4 regions of the Erwinia sp. CGal63 genome follow, and region 1 is predicted to be linked to each of the others. Evidence: predicted binding sites of a transcription regulator. Region 1 holds the regulator's gene; each other region holds the start of a gene.
The links. The regulator CRP, encoded in region 1, controls carbon source genes, mostly activating them, when cyclic AMP is high. The targets are predictions, from matches to a motif close to ATGTGANNNNNNTCACAT.

Region 1 (5,417 bases):
CTGCTCCACCAGCTTCTGCACCTCTTCCGGCTGGTGCAGGCTAACGGCGATATGCTCCTGTAAATCCAGCGCCACCTGAAACGCGCGGGTCAGTCGTTTGTGATGATTATCGTTGCTCGCGGCGAGCATATGCATCTGCTGATAGCAGGTGTTGATCAAATCGACCGCTTTCTGCTGGCGCGCCAGCAGCGGCGGCAGCGCTTTTTCCGGATCGGCGAGCTGCGTCAGCAGGGTATATTTCGCTTCGCAGTAGTCGGCCAGCTCGCGATAGAGCAGGCTCAGCGTCTCCCGCATCGGCTGCTCTTTCCACAGCCAGAACCAGAACCAGTTAAACAGGCCGTACCAGACCGTGCCCAGAATATAGAGCGACGGCGGCTGCCAGATGGGCATGCGTCCGGCCAGGCTCAGCGTGAATATGCCGGCGATCAGCGCGCCGGGCAGCAGCCTGCCGTGCAGCGGACTGATTTCGCCAGTGACGCCCAGCAGCATGGCCATAGAGAAGAGGATAACGGGCAGCGGAACGGCGTAGTCGCCCAGATACTGCACCAGAAAGCTGCTGAAGGCGAAGAGGCCGCCGCCGATTAGCAGGCGTTTAAAGAAGCGTTTATGCGGCGTATCCAGACCGGCGATATTGCAGCAGGCCGGCACCAGCGAGAACAGCAGGCCGTTTTGCAGATTGCCCAGCAGCCAGCCGACGGCGACAGGCAGGCAAAGCACCAGCGTTTGCCGCAGGGCGTAATTGACTTCGGGATGATAGATGATTCGGCGCCACATCACTCTGTACCGGCTGAAAAGGCGCAACAGCATCGTTGCGCCATACAAACAGAGCGGCTTAGCGTGTGCCGTAGACCACGATGGTTTTGCCGTGCGCCGAGATCAGGTTCTGATCTTCCAGCATCTTCAGGATACGGCCAACGGTTTCGCGCGAGCAGCCGACGATCTGACCGATCTCCTGACGGGTGATTTTGATCTGCATCCCGTCCGGATGGGTCATGGCGTCCGGCTGTTTAGCCAGGTTCAACAGCGTTTGCGCGATGCGGCCCGTCACGTCAAGGAAAGCTAAATTGCCTACTTTCTCGGAGGTGACCTGCAGACGGCGCGCCATCTGCGAAGAGAGACGCATCAGGATTTCCGGGTTAACCTGAATCAGCTGGCGAAACTTCTTATAGGAAATTTCTGCCACTTCGCAGGCCGTTTTTGCGCGCACCCAGGCGCTGCGCTCCTGACCCTCTTCGAACAGGCCAAGCTCGCCGATAAAATCGCCCTGATTAAGGTAAGACAGGATCATCTCTTTGCCTTCTTCATCCTTGATCAGCACCGCTACCGCGCCTTTGACGATGTAGTAAAGGGTTTCCGCTTTCTCGCCCTGGTGGATCAGCGTGCTTTTGGATGGATACTTATGAATATGGCAATGTGACAGGAACCATTCAAGTGTCGGGTCTGTTTGCGGTTTGCCGAGAACCATTCGCTGTTATCCTCTGTTGTTATCTTGCCTAAATACAGGGGCAGAGTTCCCTGACAGGCGTTGAAATAGTCAAGCGCTTCCCATGCAGGAAAGTTATTCGGCTCTCTGTCGAGCGCCGGGCTCGTTATGTCGTCCCGTTTCGTCTGGTCTGTAGAGTACTGACGAAATACAGCCTTGTTTGTAGCACAGCTTTGCATGAGTGTCTTCTGTTGTCTCGCTTCAGCATAGCGGGAAATCTGCCGCGCTGCCGTTTTAGCGATCGAAGCTGACAGTCGCTTAACTGAATGAATTAGAGGAAGTTGTTAAACTTACCTCTACAGAACCGGCGGCGATCCCGGCCTTTTTTGGGAGAATCCTCAGCGTGCTGGCAGGCCGTGCACGGGCGGAAAGCTATTGTATCGCTTTGCCTTCCATCAGCCGCTTGACCAGCGGCCCCATAATCAGCTCCATCGCCAGCCCCATTTTGCCGCCCGGCACCACCAGCGTATTGATATGGGAGATAAAAGAGCCCTGCAGCATCGCCAGCAGATAGGGGAAGTCGATATTTTCCAGCGCCTGAAAATGGATCACCACAAAGCTTTCGTCGAGCGAAGGAATGCCGCGCGCGGCGAAAGGATTGGAGGTGTCCACGGTCGGCACGCGCTGAAAATTGATATGGGTTCGGGAAAACTGCGGCGTAATGAAGTTGATATAATCCTCCATTGAGCGCACTACGGAATCCATCACCGCCTCGCGCGAGTGGCCGCGTTCGCTGGTATCGCGGATCAGTTTCTGAATCCACTCCAGATTGACGATCGGCACCACGCCAACCAGCAGATCGACATGCTGCGACACATTATTTTGCGGCGTCACTACGCCGCCGTGCAGACCTTCGTAAAACAGCACGTCGGTCGGTTCCGGCAGCGGCTGCCACGGCGTAAAAGTGCCGGGCACCTGATTCCACGGTACCGCTTCGTCGTAGGTATGCAGGTATTTTCTGGACTGGCCGCTGCCGCTGCGGCCATATTCCGCGAAAGTTTGCTCCAGCAGCGAAAAGTCGTTGGCTTCGGGGCCGAAGTAGCTGATATGACGGCCCATATCGCGCGCTTTGCGGATCGCCATATCCATTTCCGGCCGGGTGAAACGGTGGAAGCTGTCGCCTTCCACTTCCGCCGCGTGCAGGCTGAGCTGCTGAAAAATCTTGCGAAAGGCCAGGCTGGTGGTGGTGGTGCCCGCGCCGCTGGAACCGGTCACGGCAATCACGGGATGTTTGGCGGACATAGTCGGGTTTCCTGTGAGCGTTATTCCGCCATTGTTATCACGTTTCGCTATGGCGTGTCATCATCCGCGCCTTCGGCGATGGCGCGAAAAAGGGTTAATTAATAACAACAAAGTGCCGGATGGCGCAAAAAATTCACAGGTGCCAGCCAGCCTGCCGCGCTTAACGAATCTGCCCTTTTGGCATAATGTTGACGGTTTCGTGCAGTTCCGACCACACCAGCACGGCTTCGCCGTTGGTGAGCTGACGCTTAACGTCGTTGACCTTCTGCTCCAGCGATCGCTCCTGTTCGCCATAGTCAGTGCCTTCGCGCAGCACAAAAGCTTCGATCAGGTTAGCGAGCGTCTCCGGGTCCAGTTCTTTCCAGGGAATAATCATCGTTGTCCAGCCAGGTTGAAAGCCATTGCGGAATACGCTGCTCCAGCCACATTTGCGGCCTCAAGAGCGTTCCGCCCACAAATCCCACATGTCCGCCATGCTGCGTCAGCTGATACTCCACGCAGGCGGGCAAGGTGCCTGCGGCAGGGATCACTTCTTCGGTCATAAAGGGATCGTCTTTAGCATGAATGATCAGTAAAGGTTTGCGCACGCCGGGCAGCAGCGGCAGGGCGCTACAGCGGCGATAGTAATCCGTCGCGTCCAGAAAACCATGCGCTCTGGCGGTGATGGCGTCGTCAAACTCCCTGAGTCTCTTCAGCGCTTTAAGCTGCGTCAGATCCACAGGCAGCGTGCCGGGCCAGGCGTTGAGTTTACGGGCGGCATTCTGCTTCAACAAGTTTAGCAAATAGCGCTGATAGAAACGCGAGAATCCCTGCTCCAGCCGCTGGCTGCAGGGCTCCAGCATCAGCGGCGCGGAGACGATAACGCCCGCATCCAACAGGCAATCCTCGCCCTGTTTACCCATCAGGCAGCCCAGCATATTGCCGCCGAGAGAAACGCCGACGGCGGCCGTAGGCGCTTCGCCCCAGCGTTCACGCAGCCAGCGCAAAAAATAGCTGGCGTCTTCGGTTTCGCCTGAATGATAGATGCGCCGCAGCCGGTTCGGTTCGCCGCCGCAGCCGCGAAAATGCATCACCACGCCCAGCCAGCCGTGCCGCTGACAGGCTTGCAAAAGCCCATGCGCATAGGGACTGTGAAAGCTGCCCTCCAGACCGTGGAATAGCACCACGCGCGGCTTATGGCTGGCCTGTGCCGGATCTTCGCTCCACGCCAGATCGATGAAATCGCTGTCCGGCAGCGTCAGGCGCTGCCAGTGCGGCCGCAGAATAACCCGGCGGCGCACCAGCCGCGGCAGCACGGTTTGCAGGTGCGCGTTGCTCATTCCCGCCAGCGGGCGAAAAGTCTCTTGCGAAGCAGGCGTAAAATTCATTTTTAAAAGGCTTCCAGGATTCCTGTCATACTGTTAGCTTCGACAGGTTCGTTTTCGTCTTGGGTCAGGAGCGCCCGTTTCATATGGAACTGAAACTGTTTTTGTCTATGCTGGGCTTTTTGTGGGTCGCCGCTATCACGCCAGGCCCTAATAATATGTTACTCACCGCCTCGGGCGCCAACTTTGGTTTTCTGCGCTCGCTGTGGCTGCTGATCGGCATCATGCTCGGGATGCAGATCATGCTGCTGCTGGTCGCGTTCGGCATAGGCGGCCTGATTCTGCTTTATCCCTCTCTGCATCTGTTCCTGAAAATCGCCGGCAGCCTTTATCTGCTCTGGCTGGCATGGAAAATCGCCACGGCAAAATATGAAAAGCTGGAGACGGGCGAAGCGCCAGCCGCGCCGATGCCGTTCTGGCAGGGCGGCCTGCTGCAGCTGATCAACCCTAAAGCCTGGCTGATGGCGCTGGGCGCGGTCGCCAGCTTCAGCCTGGCGGGCGAAGCTTATCGCGGCTCCGTTATCGCCATAAGTTTCGCCCTGGCGCTGGTCAATCTGGTTTCCGGCCTAATCTGGCTCGGTTTTGGCTCGCTGATTGGCCGCATTCTGCATAGCCGTCGCGCCTGGACCCTCTTCAACGTTTCAATGGGACTGCTGACCGCCGCCTGCGTGCTGCTAATCTGGCGCTGAGCAAACTTGCGCGCAAGCCGGCGCCTGAAGCCGGCTTCGCTCTGCCGCTTTTCGGCAATGCAATGCGGCTTTTCTTCTAAGGATTTATCGTTATAACCGATAATTTTTAATTACTTTATTGCGGTTACGGCTCTCGGTTACAAAGGCGTTATTCACCTTTATAACAATAACGACCGGAGCAAAGCATGGCGCGTAAATTCACTCTTTCCCTGTTAGCCGCAACCCTTTCTCTCTCCGCGCTGAGCGCGCAGGCCGTTGACGTTACCGTGGCTTATCAGACCTCGGCGGAACCGGCTAAGGTCGCGCAGGCCGATGACGCCTTCGCCAAAACCAGCGGCGCTAAGGTCGACTGGCGTAAATTCGACAGCGGTGCCAGCGTGGTCAGAGCGCTGGCCTCCGGCGACGTGCAGATTGGCAATATCGGCTCCAGCCCGCTCGCCGTCGCCGCCAGCCAGCAGGTGCCGATCGAGGTGTTCCTGCTCGCTTCGCAGCTTGGCAACTCCGAAGCGCTGGTGGTCAAAAAGAGCATTAAAGATCCCAAAGACCTGATCGGCAAACGCATCGCCGTGCCTTTTATCTCCACCACGCATTACAGCCTGCTCTCTGCACTTAAACACTGGGGCATTAAGCCAAATCAGG
Region 2 (5,417 bases), on a different contig from region 1:
CGCGAGCACCAGACGGAGATATCGGCGATGCCTTCCTGAGTGCCGCCAAACCAGACGCAAAGCAGGTCGCCGTCCGGCAGCGGCAGCAGATTGGCCGCATGGTTTTGCGGGCAGGGCGAAGGCAGCATCGCCACTTGTTGGCGAGGATCTTTATCGGCCGGCTGCACCAGACCATTACGTTCCACTGTCAGGGTTTCACTCATATCAGGCTCCACTTTTTTGCATGCTGTTTTTTACGCTCTGACGGCTCGGGATCAGATAGTCGATAGCCATAATCACCGCTGGCGTAATCAGCGCGATATACATGTTGTTGATACCAAAAGGATCGCCCAGCACGAACCAGACGGAAGTCATCACGCAGGCGCCGATCAGGCCCCAGTTCGCGCCGCGCGCGCTTTTAAACATCGGCAGATAGAAGGCGATAATCGCTACCACGGAGATCGACAGACGGATCGCGCGGGTAAAGAAAGAGAGCTTGAGTACTTCCGGGACGAACAGCACGAAAATCAGCGGCGCAAAGCCGATCGCCAGCGACAGCCAGCGGGTCATTTTAAATTCGCGCTCCGGCGTTGGCTTGCGGTAAGGCACATAGAAATCTTTTACGATCAGCGAAGCGATAGCCAATGCTACGGTGCCGACGCTGACAAAAATCGAGGCGACCAGCGAAGTGGTGACAATACCCGCCAGCCACGGGCTCATATCCTGTAAGAACACCGGCAGCGCATAGAGGCTTTGAATATCCGGGTGCAGATATTTCGCCGCCACGCCGATCATCGCGATAGCAATACCAATCGGCAGGCAGAAGAAGAACGCTACCCAGGTTGCGCGCCGCGCCGCCGCAGGACTTTTGGTGGAGGAAATTGCCTGGATCACAAACTGGGTACAGAAGATCGAGCCGATGGTGCCAATCAGCCAGGCGACGATGGTGCTGGCGCCTACGTGGCCGTCCCACGTCCAGTAGAAGGAAGGCATTTTCTCAACCATTGGCGTAATGCCGCCGGTCATTTTCAGCGCCACGCCGAGAATAATCAGGATACCGACATATTTCAGCGTGCTGTGCAGCATCGTCACCCAGGCCATGCCTTTCATGCCGCCGAAAGCGAAATAGAAAGTACTGACAATGGCGGTAATAAAGGCCGCAACGGGCAGATTCACTTTTAATACGGTAGAGATAGCCGCCGCGCCGCTGACGTAATTGCCGACGTTCACCAGCAGCAGCGCGTAAATCATAATAACAGAGATAATATTCTTGGTGGTGCTGCCGTACTTTTCCGCTATCGCGCCGGAAATAGTAATCTTGCCGGTATTATAAATGCGCTTCACCAGCAGCAGGCCGAAGATGGGAAAGCCAATCGCCGCGCCGATGACCGACCAGGATGCGGCAAAGCCATCTTCAAAAGCGGCCTGCGCGGTGCCGATGGTCGATTTGGCGCCGATATATTCCGACATCAGCATAATACCGACGATAAAAGCGGGCATGGCGCGCGACCCTTCCATAAAGTCGCCGGAGCTTTTACTTCTTAGCCGGTAAGTCAGCCAGGTGGTAAACAAAATATAGGCGACCACCATGCAAACAATAATTAGCGTGCCTTCAGCAGAAAACTCTTTCATTGTGATGCCTCACTATGAGCGGACGCGGCGGCCTGCGGCTCTTTTCGCGCCCTTGTAGGGTTAAGCGCCGGATAGGGCGCTGAAGGTGGAATATGCCCCAACGGCCTGCACAGGGATTATTGGGTGTACTGATTGACGATCTGGCGAATACGCTGCTCTTCTTCGGCGCTGAAGCGCACGGCATAGCGGCTTTCGCCCACGTCGTAGCCCATCAGCGCCACGGCTTTTTTCACCGCCGCAGGCGAGAAGGCGACGCCGTAGAGATCGGTGCGCAGGCCGGTGACGTTTTCCTGCTCTTTGCGCGAGCCTTCGATATCGCCATCGTTAAAGCGCGCCCAAATTGCGTTGATCTCTTTAGGCGCGACGTTGGCCAGCCCGGAGATGCAGGCGGAACAGCCGTCGACAAAGCCCTGGTGGATTAGCGAATCCGGGCCGTTGAGCACGTTAAAGTTTTCAGCGCCTTCGGCAGCCTGTAAAAAACCGCTCAGGCTCTCATAGCTGCCCGCGCTGTCCTTGATGCCGACGATATTGGGATGCGCCGCCAGCATGCGTACCGTCTCTGGCTGTAGCGTATTGCCGGTGCGCGCCGGGATGTTGTAGAGAAACACAGGCACTTCCAGCGCGTCGGCGACCGCTTCGTAATGGGCGATCAGCTCTTCCTGCTTCAGCGGCACGAAGTAAGGCGTAATCACTGAGACGGCATCCACGCCCATGCTGGCGACCTGTTTGCCCAGGCGGATAGTTTCGCGGGTAGAAATCTCGCCGACATGCGCGACCAGAAACGCCTTGCCGGCCACTTCCTCCACGCAGGTCGCGGTCACGGCCAGCTTCTCTTTTTCATTCAGCACGAAAAACTCGCCGTTGGTGCCGCCGCAAAAAATGCCGTTGCCCGCAGCGAGCTGGCGCTGGATCTGCTGACGCATCGCGCGCTCATGGTAGTCGCCCTCAGCGGTAAACGGCGTGACGATAGCGGTCAGCACGCCGGTTATTTTCTTTATCATGGCTTTGTCCAGTTAGTGATTCAGAGTGGGAAACAGCGTCAGATAAACCTCGCGCACATCGTCGGCGCTGACGCTACCCGGCACGTTTTTCATCAGGCGCTGTACGTCCAGCGCGGCCTCGACCAGATAGGGCAGGTGATCGGCGTTGATACCCAGTTCGTCCAGGCTGGCGGGTAGCTTCAGACGCTTCACCAGCGCGGCGAAGTAGTCCACCAGCGCTACGGATTTTTCTTCCTCGCTGAGTGAGGCATTGGCGTCCGGCAACAGATCGTAAGCCTGCGCGAATTTGCCGACCGCAGCCGGACGCACGAAGCGCATACAGGGCGCCAGCAGAATGGCGTTCGCCACGCCGTGCGGCAGATGGTATTTGCCGCCCAGCGGATAGGACATGGCGTGCACCAGATGTGTGCCAGCGTGCGCGATAGCCGCGCCGCCGTAGTAAGAAGCCCAGAGCATATCCAGACGCGCCGCCAGGTTATCCGGCTCCGCGATGGTCTTTTCCAGGCTGGCGAACAGCTTCTTCATGCCGATCAGCGCGTAGTTATCACTAACCGGATTAGCGACGTTGGCGGTAAAGCATTCGAGCAGATGACAGAGCGCGTCGATGCCGGTCGAAGAGGCGATATGCGCAGGCATACTGGTGGTCAGCTCGGGCGCCAGCACTACGTAATCGGGCAGCATCACCGGCGAAATAATGCCGACTTTGGTTTCTTTCTCCGGGATAGCCAGGATTGCGTTTGGCGTGGCCTCGGAGCCTGTGCCAGCGGTCGTTGGGATCAGCAGCGAAGCGGTGCGGCGCTGCGGTTTTTCGCCGGCCAGCAGCGCTTCCAGCGAGGGCGCGTCGTCCGCGCAGAGCACGGAAAGCAGTTTGGCGACGTCCAGCACGCTGCCGCCGCCAACGCCGATCACCAAATCCACTTTCCGCGTCGACAGAGAAGCCAGCACCGTCGCCACATCATGCTGACTGGGTTCCGGCGGCACCGAATCCACAATGTTCAGCATTGTCTGGCCGCTAATCTGCGTAATCAGCTGCTGTACCGCCGGGATACCGACGATATTTTTGTCCGTCACCATCAGCACCTGCTGATGGTTCTGCAGCAGATAGCCAATGTCGTTAAGCGTCTGGTATCCGCTAATCACGGTGCTGTTGATATTCATGCCTTTTACCCTGTTGTCGCTGCCGATGGTTGCACGGCGTGATTGTATTTGCTCATTTATGACCCTTCTCCGGCGGGAGAGGGATAAATTTATAGGGCAAATTGATTTTGATTAATTTGATCGTGCTCACATATAATCAATCGTGATTGAATATAATCATATCCGGCGAGAGCACTTCGCTTTCGCGCTGCCGTCAGGAGAAGAGATGTCGCGCTTAACGTGGAAAACGCCCGTGCTGGTGATCGCCGATGACTTCACCGGCGCTAACGACGCCGGAGCCGGACTGGCCAGCGTCGGCGCGCGCGTACAGGTGCTGTTTGATGCCGCCACATCGGCAAAACATTGCGATGTGCGAGTAGTGAATACGGATAGCCGGGCAGTTAGCGCAGAGCTGGCGGCCAGCCGCATCGCAGCAGCCGTAAACGCGCAGCAAGAGAGGGCGCGCGACGGCTGGCTGTTTAAAAAAATCGACTCCACGCTGCGCGGCAATCCTGGTGCTGAGACAGAAGCGGCGCTTAGGGCCAGCGGAAAAAGCGTTGCGCTGATTGCGCCAGCAGTGCCTGCGCTGGGCCGCACCACGGTAGAAGGCTGCTGTTATATCGACGGTCGTCTGCTAACGGAAACGGAATATGCCAGCGATCCTAAAACGCCGGTAAGCAGCGCCAGCATTCCGGTCAGGCTGCGGGAGCAAACGGCTTTAGCGATCGGCGTGATCCCACTGGCGGCGCAGGATCTGCGTCAGCGCATCGAGGCGGCCATTGCGGATGGCAAGCGGCTGATCGTGTTGGATGCGCAAACGGACGGCGATCTGCAACGCATTATGCAGGCGGCGGACGAGCTGCCAGAGCGGCCTTTGCTGGTTGGCGCCGCCGGGCTGAGCGAGGCGCTGGGCAGACAGCTGGCCGGAACCACGCGGAACCGCGCGGCGACAAATGCGCCGAAGATCGCGTCGGCAAAGCCCGTGCTGGCGGTAATAGGCTCAATGAGCGAAGCGGCGCAGCGGCAGATCGGCCGGCTGATGCAGCGACAGGCGATCGAGCTGATCGACGTCGATATCCGGCAAATTTTCAGCGGCGACTCGCAAAGTCTGATTTGGCGCCAGGCGGTCACGGCGGCGCTGCAGCAGGGCCGACACTGCGTGATCCGCACCTGCCAGCAGGCAGAGCAGCGCCAGGAGATTGCGGCGCTGTGCGAACGCTATGGCCTCAGCCGCCAGCAGCTCGGCGAACGGATTTGCGCTTATCTGGCGGCGCTTACCGCCGATGTGCTGCGGGACGTGACGCCGTCAGCGCTTTATCTTTCCGGCGGCGATGTGGCAATAGCGGCGGCGCGCGGATTAGGCGCGCAGGGCTTTCAGATTACAGGACAGATAGCGGGCTGCGTGCCTTATGGCTATCTGCTGCAAGGCAATGACAACCTGCTGGTGCTTACCAAGGCTGGCGGTTTTGGTGATGAAAACACCCTGGTAGAAGTTTTTCGTTTTATTGAGGAGAAGGCGAGTGAGTAAAATTATTGCGGTTACCATGGGCGATCCGGCGGGTATTGGCCCGGAAATAATCATCAAATCCCTGGCGGAAGGCGAGCTTTCCGGCGCGCCAGCCGTCGTCGTGGGCTGTGCCAGCACGCTGCGACGGATTATGGCAATGG
Region 3 (5,417 bases), on a different contig from region 1:
TCCGCCTCTTTAACCAGCGCGGTGAGATCGGTTATCGCCAGCTCGCGGCAGACGCGCTGCAGCAGCCACAGGCCCATAATGTTTTTCAATACGCGGTAGCGCCCTTCCGCGCCGCCTTCATTGGTGATATTGGCCGCCAGCGCTTCGGCGTTGTTGTAAGGCTGTCGGCTTTCGAAGCCCATCAGCGACCAGGTGCCGGAGCTGAGCCAGGCGACATTTTCTTTATTCAACGGCGCGGCAAGCACGGCGCTGGCCGTATCGTGCGTGGCGACGGCGATGACCGGCACGGAGAGGCCCGCGCCGGTTTGCCAGTCGCCCACTTTGGTGCCGGGCACAGAAGGCTTGCCGAACCAGGCCGGACTGGCGCCTGTCCAGGCCAGCAGCTCGCGATCCCAGTCGCCGCTGCGGCTGTTCAGCAGTTGGGTGGTAGTGGCGTTGGTGTATTCCCAGTTGAGCTTGCCGGTCAGACGGTAGTGAAAGTAGTCCGGGATCAGCAGAGCGTGGCGAACGTCTTTCAGCCATTCAGGCTGCCCTGCGCACAGCGCGCGCAGCTGATAAAGCGTATTGAAAGGCAAAAACTGAATCGCGGTGCGCTGATAGATCGTTTCGCGGCCCAGTTCGGCGCAGGCTTTCTGCATGATGCCCCAGGTGCGATCGTCACGGTAGGAAACCGGCAGGCCGATGCGCTCGCCCTGCTCGTCCAGCAGCACGTAATCCACGCCCCAGGTATCGATACCGATACTGTCCGGCACAATATTCTGCTGCTGCAGCTTTGCCAGCGAATCAAGGATAAACGCTTCCAGCGCGTCCACATCCCAGCATTGCCGCTCTTCCCTGACGACCAGGTTATTTACGCAGCGGGCGACCTCTTCCAGCGTCAGTTCGCCATTTTGCGGGTTAAAACGGGCCAGCATCACGCGTCCGCTGGATGCGCCCAGGTCAACGGCAACACAATTTTGCATGCTCATGGCTATTGGCTTCCTGTCTGTATAGTGCCACTAGTCTAGAAGCCGCTGTTTTTGGCACCTTCCTGACAGTGCCAGCCGCTATAGCCCGCTGGCAACAGAACAAAGGTGAACGTGAAGCAGCTCACATTTCTTGCCAGGAGGCAGAATAAAAGCCGATGTGACGCAAGGCGCAATTCCCGTTTTCTTTCCGCATATTCTTGAAAAACAAGCGGCTTTGCCGAGGTTTCCTGTCAAAAAATCAAGGCGGAAAAGCGGGCGGCGGCAGTAGACTTGCTGCTGAGTCGGCCCAGGAGACAGCATGATGACCCTTTTGCAAAGCGTGGACTTTTTCCCAGGCGGCGGCGCGCCCGTCGCTATCGAACCCCGTATACCGCAGAGCGCTTTTCCTGAACATCACCACGAGGATTTCCATGAAATCGTGCTGGTGGAACAGGGCGTCGGCGTACACGTCTTTAACGGCGAGCCGCGCACGCTCTGCGGCGGCTGCGTCTGCTTCGTTCGCGATCACGATCGCCATCTGTATGAAAAGACAGAGAGTCTGATCCTCACCAACGTGCTCTATCGCGGCCCGGAAGCGTTTCGCTTTATCACCAATTTCCAGCACCTTTTGCCGCAGGAGAAAGACGGCAACTACCCTTCGCACTGGCGGATCAGCACCAGGGTAATGGAGCAGGCGAAAGCGTTGATTAAAGAGCTACAGGCGCCGACCGATCCGGCGCGGCTGGAGACTCGCGCTGAGCAAGAGCTGCATTTTATGCAGCTACTGGTACTGCTGCGCCGCGGCTGCAGCGAAGAGCCGGGAGACGATCAGGGCGGAAGGATGCGCGGCCTGCTGGACTGGCTGGCTGAACACTACAGCGAAGAGGTGGACTGGGATGCGCTGGCGGATCGCTTTTCGCTTTCGCTGCGCACGCTGCACCGTCAGTTGAAACAGCATACCGGCAGCACGCCGCAGCGCTATCTCAACCGGCTGCGCCTACTGCAGGCGCGGCATTTGTTACGCCACAGTGAAATGCGAATTACCGATATCGCTTACCACTGCGGATTTGGTGACAGCAATCACTTTTCCACGCTATTTAAGCGTGAATTTGGCTTTTCTCCGCGTACCATCAGGCAAACTGACCTGTGAGGTGAACCGTGAGCGAGCCACTTCGTCTGGCGAAAGCCGACTATCTTCCATCCGACCTGATGCCGGTCGCCATTGCCGACCGTGCGCCTCAACAATCGTTTCCACCCCATATTCATGAATTCAACGAGCTGGTGATCGTCTGGCGCGGCAACGGGCTGCATGTCATGAACGATCATCCCTGGCTGGTGACCTGCGGCGATCTTTTCTACGTCAGCCCGGAAGATTGCCACAGCTATGAGTCGGTGAACGAGCTGGTGCTGGATAATATTATCTACTGCCCGGAACGCTTTCGACTCGGCCTGGACTGGTCGAACTTTTTACCGCAGGAGCAAAAAGCCTGGCGGCTGACCACGCGCGGCATGGCGCTGGCGCGCAATGTGATTCAGCAGCTGGCTCAGGAGAGCGCCAAAAGCGACCGCCTGTCGCGTCAGCTGACGGAAGCGCTGTTTCTGCAGCTGGTGCTGATTTTGCAGCGTCACCGCTACGCGGCGGACGAAGCGTGGCAGCTGCCGGAAGGAGAACAGCTGGATCTGCTGATGTCGGCGATTCAGGGACAGCTCGCTCACTTCGATCTCACCGACTTTTGTCGGCAGCATCAACTTTCCGAGCGCGCGCTGAAGCAGCTTTTTCGCCAGCAGACGGGCATGACGCCAGGCCAGTATATTCGGCAGCTGCGCATGTGTAAGGCGAAATTCCTGCTGCGCAGTACGCCTTCGCTAATTGGCGACGTGGCGGCTCTGTGCGGCTTTGAGGACAGCAACTATTTCTCGGTGGCGTTTACCCGTGAAACCGGGATGACGCCAAGCGCCTTTCGCCAGCGCTTTGAGCAGCACAGCCAGCTAAAAGCCGCCGCGCTATAGCCACGTCCCTGTGGCTTTATCATCAGGAAACCATTCCCAGCCCGACGATATTGGCGGCGAGTATGATTACCAGACAGCCGCCGCACAGCACGCTGACCGGACGTTTGCCGACGTTCTTCCACTCTTTCAGCACCAGGCCGACAATGCCGCCGCAAAGCACGTAGAAACTCATATGCAGCATCCAGCTGATGAAATCATACTGCGCCGGAATACGGGCGTGTCCCCAGGCGTAGAAGAAGAACTGCAGATACCACATGGTGCCGCCCAGCAGCGCCAGCAGCAGGTTGCTGATTAACAGCGGCTTCGCCACGGAGAGATCCGCTTTGACGGACAGATTTGACTGGGTCGCCAGACGAATAAAGCAGTAGCCCAGGTTAACCAGCGCGCCGCCGCCCATGATCACCACATAGCTGGGCAACGCGGCATAAAGCGGATTGACGCCCAGCGCCAGCGCGGCATCCTGCATAGGCCTGGCGGCGTTCATGGCAAACGACATGCCGGCGGAAAAGACGCCGCAGAATATCGCCAGCACCAGCCCTTTTTTCAGGTTGAACTCTTCTGCCGAAATGCCCATCGCCCGCTCTTTCAACAGTCCCGCGCGTGAAACGATGGCGACGCCGGCTACGGCGACCAGCACGCCCAGCAGCGTCAGCCTGCCGCCGGTGGAGCTGAACAGCTCGACGAAGCGTCCCTGCAGCAACGGCGTCATCAGCGTCCCGACCACCAGCGTTACGCCGATGGCGATACCAATACCCATCGACATGCCGAGATAGCGCATGGTCAGGCCATAGTTGATATTGCCGATCCCCCACATTGCGCCGAACAGAAAGACCGGCAGCAGCTGCGAGAATGAGAATGACCCATAAAAAGCCCAGAAGTCAGGCAGCAGCAGCGCGCTGACCGTCCAGGGCAGAATAAGCCACGACATGATCCCGCCGACTGACCACATGGTTTCCCACGACCAGTGGCGCACTTTTTTAAACGGCGCGTAGAAGCAGGCGGCACTGGCGGCACCGACCAGATGCCAGAAAATGCCTGAAAAGATAAGTTGGCTCATTATTGTTTTCCTTCGTAGGAGGGTAAGATTCCCGGTAGGCTGAGTCTACGAAGGTTGCTTCCGCCCGCACCTTAGGCTGGCTGCCTGGTCCGCGGTGAAAGTGGCAAAATTCAGCACCTTATCCTGTCCGCGATCACAGATAGCGTTTCTCCTCTCCCGGCGACCGCAAGCGCCTGTAATTTCCTGTAAACTATTGTTTTTCAGATGCGTCCTGACCGAAATCCTTTGTTTTTTTGCCATGTTCATATCCTGCATGGCGCTGGCAGAAAGGCGTTATTGTTTTCATTACGCCAACCTAAAAGCAACATCACGTTAACTAAAAAACAATTTATTCTTCACTAAGGAGCCGCCTGTGACGCGCCAGCATCATTGTTTTATTAACGGTCAGTTTGTTGAAAACCGCAGCGATCGCTGGATTGACGTTATCAATCCGGCAACGGAAGCGCTGCTGTGCCAGATCCCGCAGGGAACGAAAGAGGACGCCGATCGCGCCATCGCTGCCGCCAAAATCGCCCAGCCGGCGTGGGAAGCGCTGCCCGCCGTCGAACGTGGTCGCTGGCTGCGTCGGATTGCAGAAGGCATTCGCCGCCGGGAAGCGGAACTCTCCGCGATCATCGTAGCGGAAGGCGGCAAAACGCAGCAGCTGGCGCAGACCGAAGTGCTTTTCACCGCAGACTATCTTGACTATATGGCCGAATGGGCGCGCCGCTATGAGGGTGAAATCGTGCAAAGCGATCGCGTAGACGAAACCATCATGGTTTTTAAGAAAGCGATCGGCGTGACCAGCGGAATTTTACCCTGGAACTTCCCTTTCTTTCTGATCGCCCGCAAAGCCGCTCCGGCGCTGATAACCGGCAATACCATCGTGATCAAGCCCAGCGAGCTGACGCCGGAAAACGCGATAGTGTTTGCTGAAATCGTTGAGGAAGTCGGCCTGCCGCCCGGCGTGTTCAACCTGGTGACCGGCTACGGGCCGGAAGTGGGACAGGCTTTAGCCGCCAGCCCGGATGTCGGCATGGTGAGCCTGACCGGCAGCGTCAACGCCGGCATCGCCACGCTGGAAGCGGCGGCGAAAAATGTGACCAAGGTTGCGCTGGAGCTGGGCGGCAAAGCGCCAGCCATCGTCATGAACGACGCCAATTTGGATCTGGCGGTGAAGGCGATTGTGGCTTCACGCATGATTAACAGCGGCCAGGTCTGCAACTGCACGGAGCGCCTCTATGTCCAGGACGACGTGTATGATGAGGTGGTACGCCGACTGACTGAGGCCTTTAACGCGGTGACCTGCGGCGATCCGGCGCAGGACAATACGCTGGATATGGGGCCGCTGATCTCGGCCGACGCGCTGGCGCGTCTTGAACACAAGGTCGCTTTCGCCCTGCAACAGGGCGCGACCCTGGTCA
Region 4 (5,417 bases), on a different contig from region 1:
ACTGGAAGCAGAAGGTTTTCCTATTTTCGCTTACGACGCCTCTCTGGGCGGTAAGTATCCAGTGATTTGCGTAGTGCTGTTTAACCCGCAAAACGGCACTTGCTTCGCTTCTTTCGGCGCGCATCCCGATTTCGGCGTAGCGCTGGAACGCACCGTAACGGAACTGCTGCAGGGCCGTGAGCTGAAAGACCTTGATGTCTTTACGCCGCCAACGTTCGACGATGAAGAAGTTGCCGAACACGCCAACCTCGAAACCCACTTTATCGATTCCAGCGGTTTGATTTCCTGGGATATGTTCAAAGACGAAGCGGATTATCCTTTTGTTGACTGGAGCTTCGCCGGCACCACGCAGGAAGAGTTCGCCACGTTAATGGCTATTTTCAAAGCGGAAGATAAAGAAGTCTATATTGCGGACTATCAGCATCTGGACGTCTATGCCTGCCGGATTATCGTACCGGGCATGTCCGATATTTATCCTGCGGAAGATCTGCTGCTGGCCAACAACAGTATGGGCGCCTATCTGCGCGACACCCTACTTTCGCTGCCTGACAGCCAGTGGGAAAAAGAAGATTACCTGGCGCTGATCGAACGCCTGGACGAAGACGGCCATGATGATTTTACCCGCGTGCGCGAGCTGCTGGGCCTGGCAACAGGTAAAGATAATGGCTGGTACACACTGCGTATCGGCGAGCTGAAAGCCATGCTGGCGCTGGCGGGCGGCGATATCGATCAGGCGCTGATCTGGACGGAATGGACCATGGAGTTTAATGCTTCAGTGTTTACGCCAGCCCGCGCCAACTACTATCGCTGTCTGCAAACGCTGCTGCTGCTGAGCCTTGAGGATGAGCGCGATCCGCTGCAGTATCATAACGCTTTCGTGCGTATGTATGGCCAGGAAGCCGTTGATGCCGCTTCCGCCGCCATTAGTGGCGAAGCGCCGTTCTACGGCTTGCAGAGCGTGGATGAGGATCTGCTCGCCTTCCCGGCTCACCAGTCATTGCTGGCCGCCTATGAAAAGCTGCAGCAGGCAAAACGTCGTTACTGGAAATAAAGTTTTCGGCCCGCCAACAAAAAGCGGGCCGTTATTCAGGACCAGTATTAAATAAAAGAAAATAAATTAACCCCGACAAAAGTTAATAAAAAGTAGCCCAATTATTTCCATAGATTAAATTTTTTATTCACTTCCGATCTTTATTGCCCTTTCCCGTAATAAAAAAATCCAGCGTTATTTAAAAAAATAATAGATATTTTAAAATTTATTTTAAACATAAATATCAACCACTTAAATCATATACCGCACCGTTTTTTTAACGTATTCAGGTCAACCAGGGTGCCAATATGATCCATATCAATTTCTTGCCTATACTCCTTTGTTAGTATTTCGTTGTTGATTAATTTTGGGAGAGGTTAGTGTGAAAGCTGGCAACCCGTTTGATTTACTCTTACCATCGGAAATGGCTAAAGTCGCTGAAGAAGCCGGCGTCTATAAAGCCTCAAAACATCCCTTCACGACATTTTTCCTCGCCATCACGGCGGGCGTCTTTATTTCGATTGCTTTTGTTTTTTATATCACCGCGACAACCGGGACGGAAGCTATACCGTTCGGCGTGGCGAAACTGATTGGCGGCATCTGCTTTTCGCTTGGGCTGATGCTGGTAGTGGTTTGCGGCGCGGACCTCTTTACCTCCACCGTATTGACTATGGTCGCTAAAGCCAGCGGCCGCATTTCATGGAGCCAGCTGGCCCGCAACTGGATCAATGTTTATGTAGGAAATTTCTTTGGCGCGATGTTTTTTGTCGGGCTGATCTGGTTTGCCGGCCAGTACATGGTGGCAAATGGTGCATGGGGTCTGAATGTTCTGCAAACAGCCGACCATAAAATGCACCATACTTTTCTTGAAGCTGTCTGCCTCGGCACGCTTGCTAATCTGATGGTTTGCATGGCGGTATGGATGAGTTACTCCGGCCGCAGCCTGACGGATAAAATGTTGGCGATGGTACTGCCCGTCGCGATGTTCGTTGCCAGCGGTTTCGAACACAGCATTGCCAATATGTTTCTTATCCCTATGGCCATCGTTATCAAAGATTTCGCCTCGCCAGAGTTCTGGCAGGCTACGGGAACCACGGCTGCGCACTTCTCCAGCCTGACGGTAGGCAATTTCATTGTTGATAATCTTATCCCCGTCACGCTTGGCAATATCATCGGCGGCGGATTGCTGGTGGGTCTGACCTACTGGGTTATCTATCTACGGGACGGCGATCATCACTGATTGCTGGCGACAGGATTAAGCCCTGCCGCCATGCGGCAGGAACGAAAGAACTTTATTGAAAAGGTGATCACATGAGCGAGCAAAATGTAAACCAGGCTGCTGCCTGGGCAGGCTTTGCAGAGGGCGAATGGCAGAACAGCATTAACGTCCGTGACTTCATTCAGAAAAACTACACGCCTTATGAAGGCGATGAATCTTTCCTGGCAGGCGCAACCGAAGCGACCAAAGCGCTGTGGGATAAAGTCATGGAAGGCATCAAGACCGAAAACCGCACCCATGCGCCGCTGGATTTTGATACCGATCTGGCCTCCACTATTACTTCCCATGATGCGGGCTATATCGACCGCAAACTGGAAACCATCGTCGGCCTGCAAACCGAAGCTCCGCTGAAGCGCGCGCTGATCCCGTTCGGCGGCATTAAAATGGTGGAAGGTTCCTGTAAAGTCTATGGTCGCGAGCTGGATGCCGGCCTGAAAAAAGTCTTTACCGAATATCGCAAAACCCATAATCAGGGCGTGTTCGACGTCTATACGCCGGATATCCTGCGCTGCCGTAAATCAGGCGTGTTGACCGGCCTGCCGGATGCCTATGGCCGTGGTCGTATCATCGGCGACTATCGCCGCGTCGCGCTTTATGGCATCGACATGCTGATGAAAGATAAGTTTGCGCAGTTCACCTCGCTGCAGAACGATCTTGAAAACGGCGTTAACCTTGAAGCGACTATCCGTCTGCGCGAAGAGATTGCCGATCAGCACCGCGCGCTGCAGCAGATCAAAGAGATGGCTGCGAAATATGGCTGCGATATCTCCGGCCCGGCAAAAACCGCTCAGGAAGCCGTACAGTGGACCTACTTCGGCTATCTGGCCGCTGTTAAATCGCAGAACGGCGCGGCAATGTCCTTTGGCCGCGTATCTACCTTCCTGGATATCTATATTGAACGCGATCTGCAGGCGGGCAAAATCACCGAACAGGATGCCCAAGAGCTGATTGACCATCTGGTAATGAAGCTGCGTATGGTGCGCTTCCTGCGTACGCCTGAATATGACGAGCTGTTCTCCGGCGACCCAATCTGGGCAACGGAATCACTGGCCGGCATGGGCGTCGACGGCCGCACGCTGGTGACCAAAAACAGCTTCCGCTTCCTGAATACGCTTTACACTATGGGGCCTTCGCCAGAGCCGAACATGACCATCCTTTGGTCAGAAAAGCTGCCGCTTAACTTTAAAAAATTCGCGGCTAAAGTCTCCATCGATACCTCCTCGATTCAGTATGAAAACGACGATCTGATGCGTCCTGACTTCAACAACGATGATTACGCTATCGCCTGTTGCGTCAGCCCGATGATCGTGGGCAAACAGATGCAGTTCTTCGGCGCCCGCGCCAACCTGGCGAAAACCATGCTTTATGCCATCAACGGCGGCGTGGATGAAAAACTGAAAATGCAGGTAGGTCCAAAAGATGCGCCAATGATGGATGACGTGCTGGACTACGATAAAGTGATGGATCGTATGGATCACTTTATGGACTGGCTGGCGAAACAGTACGTTACCGCGCTGAACATCATCCATTACATGCATGACAAGTACAGCTATGAAGCTTCGCTGATGGCGCTGCACGATCGCGACGTCTATCGCACCATGGCCTGCGGTATCGCTGGACTGTCGGTAGCCGCTGACTCCCTCTCCGCGATTAAATATGCCAAAGTTTCGCCAATCCGCGATGAGGATGGCCTGGCAGTCGACTTCAATATCGAAGGCGAATATCCGCAGTTCGGTAACAACGATGCCCGCGTAGACGATATCGCCTGCGACCTCGTTGAACGTTTCATGAAGAAAATTCAGCAGCTGCAGACCTATCGCAACGCTGTGCCAACGCAGTCAGTACTGACCATCACCTCTAACGTGGTGTACGGTAAGAAAACGGGTAATACGCCAGACGGTCGTCGTGCCGGCATGCCATTTGGGCCAGGTGCGAACCCAATGCACGGTCGCGACCAGAAAGGCGCTGTCGCTTCACTGACTTCCGTTGCGAAACTGCCTTTTGCCTACGCTAAAGACGGCATCTCCTACACCTTCTCCATCGTGCCTAACGCGTTGGGTAAAGATGACGATGTTCGTAAAGCTAACCTTGCCGGTCTGATGGACGGTTATTTCCACCATGAAGCCTCTATCGAAGGCGGCCAGCATCTGAACGTTAACGTGATGAATCGCGAGATGTTGCTGGACGCGATGGAACATCCTGAGAATTATCCTCAGCTGACCATTCGCGTATCGGGTTATGCGGTTCGCTTCGGCGCTCTGACCAGAGAGCAGCAGCAGGACGTGATTACCCGTACCTTCACCACCTCGTTCTAAAGACAACAAAGCTCCGGCTTGCCGGAGCTTTTTTTAGCCTGATTTGCCAGCCATCTCACTACAGGTTGCTGGCAAAACAGACTTAACGCAGCTGCAGACTGCGTACCAGCTTCCGGGCTGGTTTACTATGGAGAATTCATCGCAATGTCAATTAAAGGCCGTATTCACTCATTCGAATCCTGCGGAACCGTTGACGGTCCCGGCATCCGTTTTATTACCTTTTTTCAGGGCTGCCTGATGCGCTGCCTCTACTGCCATAACCGCGACACCTGGGATACGCATGGCGGTACGGAGATCACCGTAGAGGAGCTGATGAAAGAGGTAGTGACCTATCGCCACTTTATGAACGCGTCCGGCGGCGGAGTGACCGCTTCCGGCGGTGAGGCTATCCTGCAGGCGGAGTTTGTACGCGACTGGTTTCGCGCCTGTCATGCTGAAGGCATCCATACCTGCCTGGATACCAACGGCTTCGTCCGCCGCTACGATCCGGTTATCGACGAACTGCTGGAAGTCACCGATCTGGTTATGCTGGATCTGAAACAAATTAATGACGATGTGCATCAAATTCTGGTAGGCGTCTCTAATCGCCGCACTATGGATTTCGCCCGCTATCTGGCCAAAAAGAAAATCCGCACCTGGATACGCTACGTCGTGGTACCTGGCTATTCCGATGATGATGACTCAGCGCACCGGCTGGGAGAGTTCACCCGCGATATGGGCAATGTAGAGAAGATAGAGATGCTGCCCTACCATGAGCTGGGGAAACACAAATGGCTGGCGATGGGCGAAGAAT

Region 2: the regulator CRP is predicted to act here: its motif matches at 3,885-3,902, upstream of MKZ79_RS14175 (iron-containing alcohol dehydrogenase).
Region 3: the regulator CRP is predicted to act here: its motif matches at 1,078-1,095, upstream of rhaB (rhamnulokinase).
Region 4: the regulator CRP is predicted to act here: its motif matches at 1,337-1,354, upstream of focA (formate transporter FocA).

What each region holds. Positions count from the first base shown of each region.
Region 1 covers NZ_JAKUMN010000008.1:43,575-48,991, reverse strand. The annotation lists gene MKZ79_RS19380 (YccS/YhfK family putative transporter) at 1-774, opposite strand, end outside; gene crp (cAMP-activated global transcriptional regulator CRP) at 833-1,465, opposite strand; gene MKZ79_RS19370 (phosphoribulokinase) at 1,856-2,725, opposite strand; gene MKZ79_RS19365 (YheU family protein) at 2,886-3,101, opposite strand; gene MKZ79_RS19360 (hydrolase) at 3,058-4,092, opposite strand; gene MKZ79_RS19355 (LysE family translocator) at 4,176-4,778, shown strand; gene tauA (taurine ABC transporter substrate-binding protein) at 4,964-5,417, shown strand, end outside.
Region 2 covers NZ_JAKUMN010000004.1:156,903-162,319, forward strand. The annotation lists gene MKZ79_RS14160 (sialidase family protein) at 1-203, opposite strand, end outside; gene MKZ79_RS14165 (sodium:solute symporter family protein) at 205-1,611, opposite strand; gene MKZ79_RS14170 (dihydrodipicolinate synthase family protein) at 1,728-2,612, opposite strand; gene MKZ79_RS14175 (iron-containing alcohol dehydrogenase) at 2,625-3,770, opposite strand; gene dtnK (D-threonate kinase) at 3,976-5,277, shown strand; gene MKZ79_RS14185 (D-threonate 4-phosphate dehydrogenase) at 5,270-5,417, shown strand, end outside.
Region 3 covers NZ_JAKUMN010000001.1:952,185-957,601, reverse strand. The annotation lists gene rhaB (rhamnulokinase) at 1-968, opposite strand, end outside; gene rhaS (HTH-type transcriptional activator RhaS) at 1,270-2,097, shown strand; gene rhaR (HTH-type transcriptional activator RhaR) at 2,106-2,957, shown strand; gene rhaT (L-rhamnose/proton symporter RhaT) at 2,980-4,014, opposite strand; gene aldA (aldehyde dehydrogenase) at 4,367-5,417, shown strand, end outside.
Region 4 covers NZ_JAKUMN010000001.1:1,730,802-1,736,218, forward strand. The annotation lists gene ycaO (30S ribosomal protein S12 methylthiotransferase accessory factor YcaO) at 1-1,051, shown strand, start outside; gene focA (formate transporter FocA) at 1,413-2,270, shown strand; gene pflB (formate C-acetyltransferase) at 2,342-4,624, shown strand; gene pflA (pyruvate formate lyase 1-activating protein) at 4,769-5,417, shown strand, end outside.